2 regions of the Bacillus sp. CGMCC 1.60114 genome follow, and region 1 is predicted to be linked to the other one. Evidence: riboswitches for the same ligand, from Rfam matches in the RefSeq annotation. Region 1 holds a riboswitch; the other holds the start of a gene.
The links. A riboswitch is a leader RNA that binds a small molecule or an ion and turns the genes downstream of it on or off. The one in region 1 is predicted to bind S-adenosylmethionine.

Region 1 (6,202 bases):
CGAATGTTTTCTGTGCGATCACCTTCCGAAAATCCTAAATCTTTATTTAAACCGTGACGGATATTATCTCCATCTAACACATAATTACCAATATTCTTATCAAATAACTTGCGAGCTACTGCGTTTGCCACCGTTGATTTACCGGAAGCTGATAACCCTGTAAACCAAAGAACAAAACTATGATTTTGGTTTTGCTTTCGGCGTTCTTCCTTTAAAACAGATGCTGTATGCCAAGTAATATTTGTCTCCATCTTTTTCTCTCCTTACTTTGTCACGACTTCTTTTTGCAAACCACGAATTAATACTTCTACAACTTCTTTACGGCTAAATGTACTTGGCGGCAGTTCTCCATTTCGTAAGAGCTCTCTTACCTTTGTACCTGATAAAATGACATGATCTTCCTTTTCATGCGGACATGTTTTCGTTGATGCCATTCCCTCACATTTCACACAATAGAAACTATGTTCAAAAAAGAGGGGTGTAATTCCTAATTCTTCTATTGTAAAGTTCGTAAAAATTTCCTGCGCTTCATACGTACCATAATAATTTCCAACACCAGCGTGATCACGACCGACAATAAAATGCGTACACCCAAAGTTTCTTCTTACAAGTGCATGAAAAATCGCTTCACGCGGCCCAGCATATCGCATCGCTGCTGGAAATACCGCTAAAAAGACACGATCTTTTGGATAATAGTTTTCTAAAAGTACTTCGTAACTTTCCATTCGAACATCAGCTGGAATATCATCTGACTTCGTTTCTCCAACAAGCGGGTTTAAAAACAGGCCATCAACAATTTCAAGCGCTGTTTTTTGAATATATTCATGTGCGCGATGAACTGGATTTCTTGTTTGAAAACCAACGATTGTTTTCCAATCACGCCGTGCAAACTCTGCTCGTGTTTCACTCGGATCTAAATGATAAGCGGCAAATTTTTCTTTTCTAATCCGTTTCACAAGCGTAATCGGTCCTCCCACGTATATATCCGGACGCTCGTATAATTTCTTAACACCCGGATGTGCTTCTTCTACCGTTTTATAGACAAGTAACGCCTCCTTTTCTTTATCAGGCGTATAAATCTCTTGAACTTGAATCACACCGTAAGTTACACCTTCTTTTACAAGCCGAACTTCTTCTCCTACTTCTAATTCCTTCGCTTTTTCCTCTGTTATAGGCAATGTAATTGGAATGCTCCAAACATCTCCATCTACTAATCGCATTGTTTCTACTACTGATACGTAATCATTCTTTCCTAAAAAGCCAGTAAGCGGGCTATATCCACCAATCGCAATGAGCTCTAAATCACTTAATGCAATTCCATCTAACTCAATTTCTTTTACGATATGTGCTGTTTTATATGTTGTATCGATTCGATTTACTAATGTTTTTATATCACTCATTTTCTTTTCCCCTTCTTTATCAAGTTTTAACAGATAGTAACTTTTACCTCGCACTAACGTGCAGTAAGAACCCGATTGGTGAGAGCTTTCTATTAGCGGGCGATAAAGAAAAAATCTACTGATGGAAGTTTCACTTTATTGATAATGAAGACCACACTCTGTTTTCAGCTTTCCGGCCCAGCGCCCATCTCTCGAATCTCCACCCGCTTGCACCTGCACTGTACATTTTTCACATCCGATGCTCGGATACCCAATATCATGGAGTGGATTGTATGGCAAATTATGCTTATATACGTAGCGCCATACTTCTTTCCAAGTCCAATGAATAAGCGGACAGATTTTAACAGATTGAAAGCGATGATCTTGATTGACAAACTGTGTATGTTTTCGCGTTTCAGACTGTTCTCTTCTTAAACCGGATATCCATGCTTTCCTACCTGTTAGCGCTTCTTCTAACGGCTTAATTTTCCTTAATTGACAACAAAGGTTTGGATTATGTTCCCATAATTTATCACCATACTCTTTTGCTTGTTCCTCAAGTGTAAGTGCCGGTTGCTTTTCAATAATATTCAAATTAGGAAATCGCTCCCTGACTTTTTTGATCAAGTCATATGTTTCTTGAAAATGAACATTTGTATCTAAAAATACAACCTTTGCAGATGGATTTACTTGGTTAATTACATGCAATAAAACCATTCCTTCTATTCCAAAGCTGCATGCATAAACAATATCCTGATCATAATGTTCATATGCCCAGCGTATTGCTTCCAAAGCGCCTTTCGTTTCGTCGTCTTCCTGAAAGGAAACAAAATTATCTTGCCATGTTTCGTACGTTAACATCGTTCTCCCCCTTCACAACGCCCATATAAAAAGGCGGCTTTAATCTATAGAAATAGATTAAAGCCGCCTCTAGTTTTTCTAGTCAGCGTGCTTATTTTAAGCGTACTTTTTCACTTTTTTCAAGCTGAATCACTTTACCATCTTGCACAACAATTGTAATAGAACCATATTTCATATCAGTAAGCATAGATTGAATCTTATTTGCTACTTCTTCAAATTGTCCGCGTACTCCCACGAACAGCCCCCCCCTTTTTCATAAAAAAAATCTTTCCCATTTCGAAAAGACTGTTCCGGTAACGTATCTACCTTATCTTCCAAAATGGATGCCATTTTGCTGGAAGTAGCACCTTACTCCTATAAAGTAGGTTGCCGGGCTTCTTCGGGCCAGTTCCCTCCGCCACTCTTGATAAGAATTATATTTGTATTTTATCACAATTCTGATTTTTTTCAATCCCAGTTTTCCGATAAATTTTATTTATTATAAAAAAAAGGAGCTGTTCACCTAAACAACTCCCCCTTCAGCTAAGTAAGAACGTAGTCATACAAGTTCCTTTACACGTATGCGATCGTTCTCAATAAGATTTTCATACGATTCTCTTTCGACAACAACTTGTGATTTTCCGTTTTTTGCAAATACAACTGACGGGCGACGAATACGATTGTAATTATTCGCCATCGAATAACCATATGCCCCTGTACAAGAAATAGCTAAGAGATCACCAGAAACAACTTTTGGAAGCTCTACATCCCAAATGAGCATATCTCCACTTTCACAACATTTGCCCGCAATTGAAACAACCTCTTCAGCAGATTCATTCGCTCGGTTTGCTAGCAATGCTTCATAACGAGCTCCATAAAGTGCTGGGCGAAGATTATCTGTCATACCTCCATCAACTGATACATATTTACGGATGCCTGGAATATCTTTAATTGCACCTACTGTATACAACGTTGTTCCTGCATCTCCAACAATACTACGGCCTGGTTCCACCCAAATTTCTGGAAGTGGATATTCGCATACTGTAAACTGCTCGCGTACCGCATCCGTCACAGCTTTCACATATTCACCAAGGGCAAGCGGTGTATCCCCTTCCGTATAACGAATTCCAAAACCGCCCCCTACATTTAATACTGGAGCTACATAGTTCATTTCTTTTCGCACTGTTTCCAAGAAATTCTGAAGCACTTCAATCGCACGAATAAATCCTGCCGTCTCAAAAATTTGCGATCCGATATGAGAATGAATTCCTAATACACGATAGTTTGATTTTTCTAATGCATTTTTTATCGCTTGTGATGCATGCCCTGTTGAAATACCAAAACCAAACTTAGAATCATCTTGCCCGGTTGTAATATATTCATGTGTATGCGCTTCTACTCCCGGCGTCACACGCAATAAGATATTCACAATTTGCCCGTATTCTTTCGCTAAATCATGCAATACTTCTAATTCAAAAAAGTTATCTACAACAAAACAGCCGATGTTAGCTTCTAATGCCATTCTTATTTCTTCTTCTGTTTTATTATTACCATGAAAATGGATGCGCTCTGCTGGAAATCCCGCTTGCAATGCCGTATATAGTTCTCCACTGGAAACAACATCTAGCGACATGCTTTCTTCGGCAGCTAACCTGCACATTTCCATGCACAAGAACGCTTTGCTTGCATACGCTACTTGATAAGAGAACCCACTTTCCCTAAAAGCACGATGAAATGCACGACATTTCTCACGAATTGCTGCTTCATCGTAAACATAAAGTGGTGTCCCATATGCTCTTGTAAGTTCAGTAGCATCGCATCCTCCAATTTCTAAGTGTCCTTGCTCATTAATGCGGCTTGTGCCGTGTAAATACATGTGAATTCCTCCCTTATTTTCGCAAAACCCTCTATTACATTTATTATTTATTACTATTATTCCTAATTTGGATAAACAAAAAACGCGCGGAACAATGTTCACACGCGTTTCTTATTAGAAGAATATATGACGAAAAAATAAACGTAGTGTTATTTTCTCAAATAAGAAACCGCATCAAACATCTCCTAATAGCTCTCCATAAGCAAAATACTTATGACAGTACTACATTTATTCAATGCAGTCCCAATATATGAATGAAGTGGTCATTCATATATTTCGGCGATAACCCCTTTCAACCTATGATCACGAATACCACTTTATTTCCCATAGTTTACTTTTGATTATCGCAGCCTCTACCTTTGAGTGTAGATGAGGTAAGTCTATTTAATTTTCAAGCATCTTTTTGTTGCTATTAACAATAACAAATGACTAATTTATTTGTCAAACACTTTTTTTATATTGGTTTAGGACAAGTGAGTTTCGTATTATCTGGTAAGCGCTTTACATCTATATTTTTCACAGTCCATTCACCACTATCATTTTCAAATATAATCGTTACTTTTTCAAACGGAGGAAGCTTTTTCCCCGCTGTTCCTGGCTCATATTTAATTATTTCAATAGATGCCTGAAACAAATATGTACCACTGTACATTTTTTTTAGACTAACAATTTTCGGACAATCGTACGGCTTTTGTTTTCCATAATGTTTTTGAATTGCTTCATTTATCCTTGGAAACAACACAGAATAAAGCGCATCTTCTAGTAATAACGGTTCATGCTCAGCAGAGAAAGAAGCTGGATTTCCAAGTAAAATGAAACAACTTAATATAAAACAACATATTTTCTTCATAGTACTCCTCCATCTTTCAATCAATGCCTTTATTTTATCCTTCTCTTCTTTTTCTATCCAATTGTTAGAAAATCATCCACAATTTCGCTATGTTTTTATATAATAGTACACATAGTAAAAAACATATAGATATGTAGCCTATCATATACATAAAAAAGGCGATACTTGTAGGTAGTGGGAGGAGCCCTTTATGAGACAACGTTTGTTTCCAAAAGTACGATTTGCTCTCGTAGCTGTCGTCTTGTTATGGATTAAAACATATATTGTATACAGATTAGCTTTTGACATGAAAATTGATAACGCTTTCGAACAAATTATGTTGTTCTTTAATCCATTAGCTTCGTTATTGTTATTTTTCGGTTTCGCTTTATTAGCAACAAAACATCGAAACCGAATCATTATAAGTATTAGTATCGTGCTATCCTTTATTTTATTTGGCAATGCTATGTTTTATGGATTTTACGATGATTTTGTAACATTCCCTGTATTATTTCAAACAAATAATATGGCTGATTTAGGGACAAGTATTAAAGAACTATTTACGTATAAAACACTTCTATTATTTGCTGATGTAATTATTTTAGCCATTTTATCTCGTAAATCCCCTAGTTTTTGTGATACTACTCCTCTATCTCGGCAAGAGAAACGAACGTTTTTTAGCGGTGTAACAGCAGCATTAGCTTTACAAATGGTTATTTCAGTTATTTATAAACCACAACTTTTTTCACATTCATTTGATCGCCAAACAGTTGTGAAAAATCTTGGTTTGTATACTTATCATGTTTATGATATTGCACTACAATCGAAATCTTCTGCTCAGCGTGTCTTTGCAAGCGGAGATAGCTTTTCCGAAATTGATAACTACGTAAAAACAAAAGATAGACAAGAAAGCAAAGAGTTATTCGGTGTGGCAAAAGGTAAAAATGTTATTTTAATTTCAATGGAATCCACACAAAGTTTTGTCATCAACCAAAAAATAAATGGAAAAGAAATTACACCCTTTTTAAATGACTTCATTAAAGATAGCTATTATTTTGATAACTTTTACCATCAAACTGGACAAGGAAAAACATCAGACGCTGAGTTTATTATTGAAAACTCTTTATACCCGCTTGATCGCGGCTCTGTTTTCTTTACACATGCTAATAATGAATATACAGCTACACCAGAGCAACTCAAAAAATATGGATATTACTCTGCTGTATTTCATTCAAATGATAAAACATTTTGGAATCGTGATTCGATGTATCCTGCACT
Region 2 (6,202 bases), on a different contig from region 1:
AGAGAACCGGTGGAAATTGTTTGTACAAATGGTACAATTAGTTTGTCGAAAATGGATGAACTTATTGATCAGCTGTACGATAAAGAAGTGTATGTGCTTGTGGACGCAGATGATGCAGGAGAGAAGCTACGCAAACAGTTTCGCCGAGAATTTCCACATGCTGAACATATTTATATTGATCGTTCGTATCGTGAGGTTGCAACTGCACCATCAAATCATTTAGCGAACGTTTTATGGGGAGCTGACATCGACGTTTATACAGAATTTTTACGATAAGGAATGGTAGAATGATCGATTGGACAGGGAATGAAGCTGTAGCTGCAGTTAGAGATCAAAATAAAACGGTACTATACGTGTATACACCAATGTGCGGTACGTGTCAACTTGCTAAAAAAATGTTAACGGTTGTTGAAGCCGCATTACCCCATTTGGAAATCGGGATGTTGAATGTAAATTATGCACCGCATTTTGCGCGGGAGTATGAAATTGAAAGTGTTCCGTGTTTACTTATATTTGAGAAGAATCAACTTGTGAAGAAAATCTATGCATTTCAATCTGTAGAATATTTATATATAGAATTACAATAGGCGGCAAATATTTTGCCGCCTCGACATATTTCTTGGGAAATATAAGCAACAGATTGCTTTTCGTACAACTTTTGTCGAGAGAAAGATACAGGAGAGCTCGTTATAGAAATGGAATGGTATTATATAGAACGTGATATGAGGAGGGTGACGGAGATGAAATTATATTCACTGCTTCAATCATTTGTAACATATGCCAATACGCAATATCATTTAGAGCCGCTACTGCCGCAATTTGAAAGGGCTGTTTGTTTTATTTTTCAAGATGAGCGTTATTCATTGAAGATTTCAAGAGAGAAAATTGAGCTTACGAATGGTGTACTGGGAACGGAAGAACTTGTTTGTTTTCATGAAGCTGATTTGCAGTTATTGATTACAGGACAAGTTCGCTTGCAGTCACTGTTACGTCGAAAAGCCATTACATATAAAGGGACATACCAAACCATGTTATTATTAGAATCTGTATTTCATATTTGTAAGCCGCTACGAGTAGGTGCGTAAGTTTCAGAAAGTTTATTCTTTGCAAAAATTTCTGTTGACATCTATTTCATGCGTTGATACAATTCAAAACATGAAATAATGAAAACTTCATAACGACAAAATCAGACGAAATTTACATCTGATTTTCTCTTATCAAGAGAGGTGGAGGGACTGTGCCCTATGAAACCCGGCAACCGTCAACTTATGTTGAAATGGTGCCAATTCCTGCAAAGCGAATGCTTTGAGAGATGAGAGGAAAGGATAATAGTAATTTATGTATATAAACCTTTCTGCTCATTTTAAAGCAGAAAGGTTTTTTTGTTGTTTCAGTGTAGGAGGACGCTCAAACGACAAATCGTTTTTATAATCTAGCTCCAGCGGCAAACTCTTCGCGTCTAAGAACCTCCCGCACGAAAAGGTAAAAAGCACCTTTTGTGCGAGAGAACCTTAGCCGGTCAGAGCTGAACGAGCCGCTTACGCTTTTTAACTAAAAAGGGGTGACATCAATGATTGTGTTAGAAAATGTAAAGAAAATATATCGCTCCAAAAACGGCGATGTTACTGCGGTTGATAATGCGAATTTACAAATAGAAAAAGGCGAAATTTTCGGAGTTATCGGATATAGCGGTGCCGGAAAGAGTTCCTTAATTCGCTTGTTTAATCAACTGGAGAAACCGACGTCTGGAAAGATTACTATTGGAGAGCGTGTGATTTCAGCGATCAGAGGAAGAGAACTTCGGGAAGCGCGTCAAGAAATCGGGATGATTTTCCAGCACTTTAACTTACTTTGGTCACGAACTGTTCGTGAAAATATTGCTTTTCCGCTTGAAATTGCTGGAGTGGAAAAAGAGAAAAGAAAACAGCGTGTAGATGAATTGATTCGCCTTGTTGGTTTGGAAGGACGAGGAGATGCGTATCCATCTCAACTAAGTGGTGGACAAAAGCAGCGCGTTGGTATTGCGAGAGCATTAGCAAATAACCCGAAAGTATTATTATGCGATGAAGCAACATCAGCATTAGACCCAGAAACAACAGATCAAATTTTAGATTTGCTTCTCGATATTAATAAACGCCTCGATTTAACGATTGTACTCATTACGCATGAAATGCATGTGATTCAAAAAATTTGTAATCGTGTTGCTGTTATGGAGAAAGGGAAGATTGTTGAAAGCGGCAGCGTTTTAGATGTATTTCGTAATCCGCAGCAAGACATTACAAAGCGCTTCGTTAAGCAAATAACAGATTCTGAAGATGCAGATGAAACAATTGAACATTTAGTAGAGAAGTACCCAGAAGGAAAAGTCGTGAAACTGCAATTTATTGGTGAAGCAGTGGAAAGACCAGTTCTGCAGAAATTAATGAAGAAAGATGGAATTGAAGTGAGCATTCTGCAAGGGAATATTGCTCAAACGACAAACGGGGCGTATGGAAGCTTAATTGTTCATTTAAAAGGTGACGAAGATGTAGTTGCAGAGGCAGTCGCAACAATTCAACAAGAGCAAGTAGAGCTGGAGGTGATTGCACATGGATAATTTGTTTCAAAATGTTGATTGGAACAAAATGCTAGAAGCTACGCAAGATACGTTATACATGACGGTAATTGCTACACTTGCAACGTTTGTATTAGGTCTTATTCTCGGATTAGTACTGTTTCTCACAGGAAAAGATAATCTATGGGAGAACAAGCCAGTTAATATTGTAATTAGCGCGTTTGTAAATATTTTTCGCTCTATTCCGTTTATTATTTTAATCATTTTACTGATTCCATTTACGAAGTTTCTTCTTAATACAATTCTTGGAGCAAGTGCCGCATTGCCAGCATTAATTGTTGGAGCAGCACCGTTCTATGCGAGAATGGTTGAAATTGCGCTTCGTGAAATTGATAAGGGGGTTATTGAAGCATCGAAAGCGATGGGAGCAAAGACGAGTACAATTATCTTAAAAGTACTGATACCAGAATCTTTGCCAGCACTTATTTCGGGTATTACGGTAACGGCAATTGCACTTGTAGGCTATACAGCGATGGCTGGAGTTGTTGGAGCAGGCGGTCTTGGTACACTTGCTTATTTAGAGGGATTCCAACGCAATAATGGCGATGTCACTCTCATGGCAACAATTTTTGTGCTTGTTATTGTATTTATTATTCAAATGTTTGGTGATTTTCTTACAAAGCAACTTGATAAAAGGTAAAGAGAAGTTTAGGGATTATTGGGATAAAGAGTTTTCGTCTAACACGAAAACTCCCTATAGATTTTATATTTTGAATATTGGAAAAAGAAGGGATGTTATAACATGAAGAAGGTATTATTTTCAGCACTTCTTGCTGTATTTGTATTTGCATTAGCTGCTTGTGGCGGCGGTGGAAAAGATAAGAAGACACTTGTAGTTGGTGCTTCTAACGTACCGCATGCAGTTATTTTAGAAAAAGCGAAACCACTATTAGAGAAACAGGGTATTACATTAAAAATTCAACCATTCCAAGACTATGTACTGCCAAATAAAGCATTAGCCGATAAAGAAATTGACGCGAACTATTTCCAGCACATTCCGTACTTAGAGAAAGAAATCCAAGAAAAAGGTTATAAAATTGTAAATGCAGGAAAAATTCATTTAGAGCCTATGGGGATTTACTCTAAGAAATATAAAAGTTTAAAAGACCTTCCAAATGGTGCGACAGTGATTATGAGTAATAACGTAGCAGAGCGCGGACGTATGTTAGCACTTCTGCAAAAAGGCGGCGTTATCAAACTTAAAGATGGTGTAGATATCGTAAAAGCAACAGAAAAAGATATTGTAGAAAATCCGAAAAACTTAAAATTTAAAACAGATGTTGAGCCAGGACTTTTACCAAAATTATATGAAAACAATGAAGGCGATGCATTATTCATTAACTCAAACTACGCGATTGATGCAAAATTAAATCCGACAAAAGATGCAATTGCACTTGAAGGAGCAGACTCTCCTTATGCAAATATTATTGCTGTTCGTAAAGGTGACGAAAACAGAAAAGAAATTAAAGCACTTGTTGAAGTATTGCATTCAAAAGAAATTCAAGATTTCATTAAGAAAGAGTACAAAGGAGCTGTACTTCCTGTAAGTGAATAAGGTGAAAAAAGGGCTGAAATTTCTTAGCCCTTTTTTCTTTATATAAGTAGGAAGAAAGGTGTATCATAATATAATGTGCAGAAAATTCCTGCTCGTATTTGTAGAAAAATTGTTACTTTTTTTCAACGTTTGCGATATCATTTTATTTGATATAAAATTAGAATGAGAATAAAATGAGAATGTGAACGTTTTAGGAATTTTTAAAATGTATATAGATGATTAATGGAGGTATTGAGATGGCTGGTTCTACATTAACGATTAAAGATTTACATGTATCAATCGATGGCAAAGAAATTTTAAAGGGTGTAAACCTTGAAGTAAAAGGTGGAGAGATCCACGCAATTATGGGACCTAACGGAACAGGTAAATCAACTTTATCTTCTGCAATTATGGGTCACCCAAAATATGAAGTAACACAAGGAAGCATCATCATCGATGGTGAAGATGTATTAGAAATGGAAGTAGATGAGCGTGCACAAGCTGGTCTATTCCTAGCAATGCAATATCCAAGTGAAATTAGCGGAGTAACAAACGCTGACTTCTTACGTTCTGCAATTAATGCACGTCGTGAAGAAGGTGATGAAATTTCTCTTATGAAATTTATCCGTACATTAGATAAAAACATGGAATTCCTAGAAATGGATCCATCAATGGCACAACGTTACTTAAACGAAGGTTTCTCTGGCGGTGAGAAAAAACGTAATGAAATTCTTCAATTAATGATGATTCAGCCAAAAATCGCAATCTTAGACGAAATTGACTCTGGTCTTGATATCGATGCATTAAAAGTTGTATCTAAAGGTATTAACGAAATGCGCGGTGAAGATTTTGGTTGCTTAATGATTACGCACTACCAACGTTTATTAAATTACATCACTCCAGATCATGTACACGTTATGATGAATGGTCGTGTTGTGAAATCTGGCGGCCCTGAGCTTGCACAACGTTTAGAAGCTGAAGGTTACGACTGGATTAAAAAAGAACTAGGTATTGAAGACGAAACAGAAGAGCAAGAAGCGTAAGAGAGGAGCATAAACATGACAATTGGTACATTACCTTTCGATCAAGATTCTATCCGTCAGCAGGCAAGCGAAGCGAATGAAGCTGCTTGGTTGACTGAGTTCCGCTTACAAGCTCTTGCAAAGGCAACTGAACTTCCAATGCCAACGCCTGATAAAACAAAAATTGATAAATGGGATTTTATCGGCAAAGGTAAAACTGCAAAGCAAGAGCCTGTACGTTCTTTAGAAGAACTTCCAGAAGCAGTGAAAAATTTAATTGATGAAAAGAATAACGTTCTTGTACAGCGCAGCGGTACAACTGCATTTGTTTCTTTATCAGAAGAAGCGAAAACAAAAGGCGTTATTTTTACAGATATCGTAACAGCTGCAACTGAGCATGCTGAACTTTTACAAAAGTATTTAATGAAAGACGGCGTGAAAGTTGATGAGCATCGTTTAACAGCACTTCATGCTGCATTAATCAACGGCGGTGCGTTCGTATACGTTCCGAAAAACGTTGTTCTTGAAACACCACTTCAAGCTGTATTCTTAGTAGATGGCGAAGAAGCAAACGTTTATAACCACGTACTATTTGTAGCAGATGCAAATAGTTCTGCAACATATGTAGAAAACTACGTGGCAAATGAAAATGTTACTGGTATTGCAAATATCGTGGCAGAAGTAATTGTAGAGCAAGGCGCACAAGTGAAATTTGGTGCAGTTGACTTATTAGCAAAAGATGTAACATCTTACGTAAACCGCCGCGGCGTAGTTGGACGAGATGGACGTCTAGAGTGGGCATTAGGTCTTATGAACGATGGAAACACAATTTCTGAGAACGTAACGAACTTAATGGGCGACGGTTCATTTGCTGATACAAAAACAGTAACAATTGGCCGTGGTAACCAAACACAAAACTTTACAACAAAAGTTGTTCACTTCGGTAAACACTCTGAAGGCTTTATCTTAAAACATGGTGTACAAAAAGATAGTGCAACATCTATCTTTAACGGAATTGGTAAAATCGAGCAC

Region 2: it holds a riboswitch for S-adenosylmethionine, as region 1 does, so the genes downstream of both, ACFQZ1_RS00565 (methionine ABC transporter ATP-binding protein) here and ACFQZ1_RS06790 (YezD family protein) in region 1, are expected to answer to the same signal.

What each region holds. Positions count from the first base shown of each region.
Region 1 covers NZ_JBHTHG010000012.1:152,166-158,367, forward strand. Annotated here, with positions in the region: gene cysC (adenylyl-sulfate kinase) at 1-251, opposite strand, end outside; gene sat (sulfate adenylyltransferase) at 264-1,400, opposite strand; gene ACFQZ1_RS06785 (phosphoadenylyl-sulfate reductase) at 1,536-2,240, opposite strand; gene ACFQZ1_RS06790 (YezD family protein) at 2,332-2,475, opposite strand; SAM riboswitch class I at 2,545-2,653, opposite strand; gene lysA (diaminopimelate decarboxylase) at 2,779-4,095, opposite strand; lysine riboswitch at 4,277-4,459, opposite strand; gene ACFQZ1_RS06800 (DUF3888 domain-containing protein) at 4,550-4,945, opposite strand; gene ACFQZ1_RS06805 (LTA synthase family protein) at 5,136-6,202, shown strand, end outside.
Region 2 covers NZ_JBHTHG010000003.1:80,364-86,565, reverse strand. Annotated here, with positions in the region: gene ACFQZ1_RS00580 (toprim domain-containing protein) at 1-276, shown strand, start outside; gene ACFQZ1_RS00575 (thioredoxin family protein) at 288-587, shown strand; gene ACFQZ1_RS00570 (hypothetical protein) at 741-1,085, shown strand; SAM riboswitch class I at 1,212-1,319, shown strand; gene ACFQZ1_RS00565 (methionine ABC transporter ATP-binding protein) at 1,571-2,596, shown strand; gene ACFQZ1_RS00560 (methionine ABC transporter permease) at 2,589-3,254, shown strand; gene metQ (methionine ABC transporter substrate-binding lipoprotein MetQ) at 3,357-4,169, shown strand; gene sufC (Fe-S cluster assembly ATPase SufC) at 4,406-5,191, shown strand; gene sufD (Fe-S cluster assembly protein SufD) at 5,207-6,202, shown strand, end outside.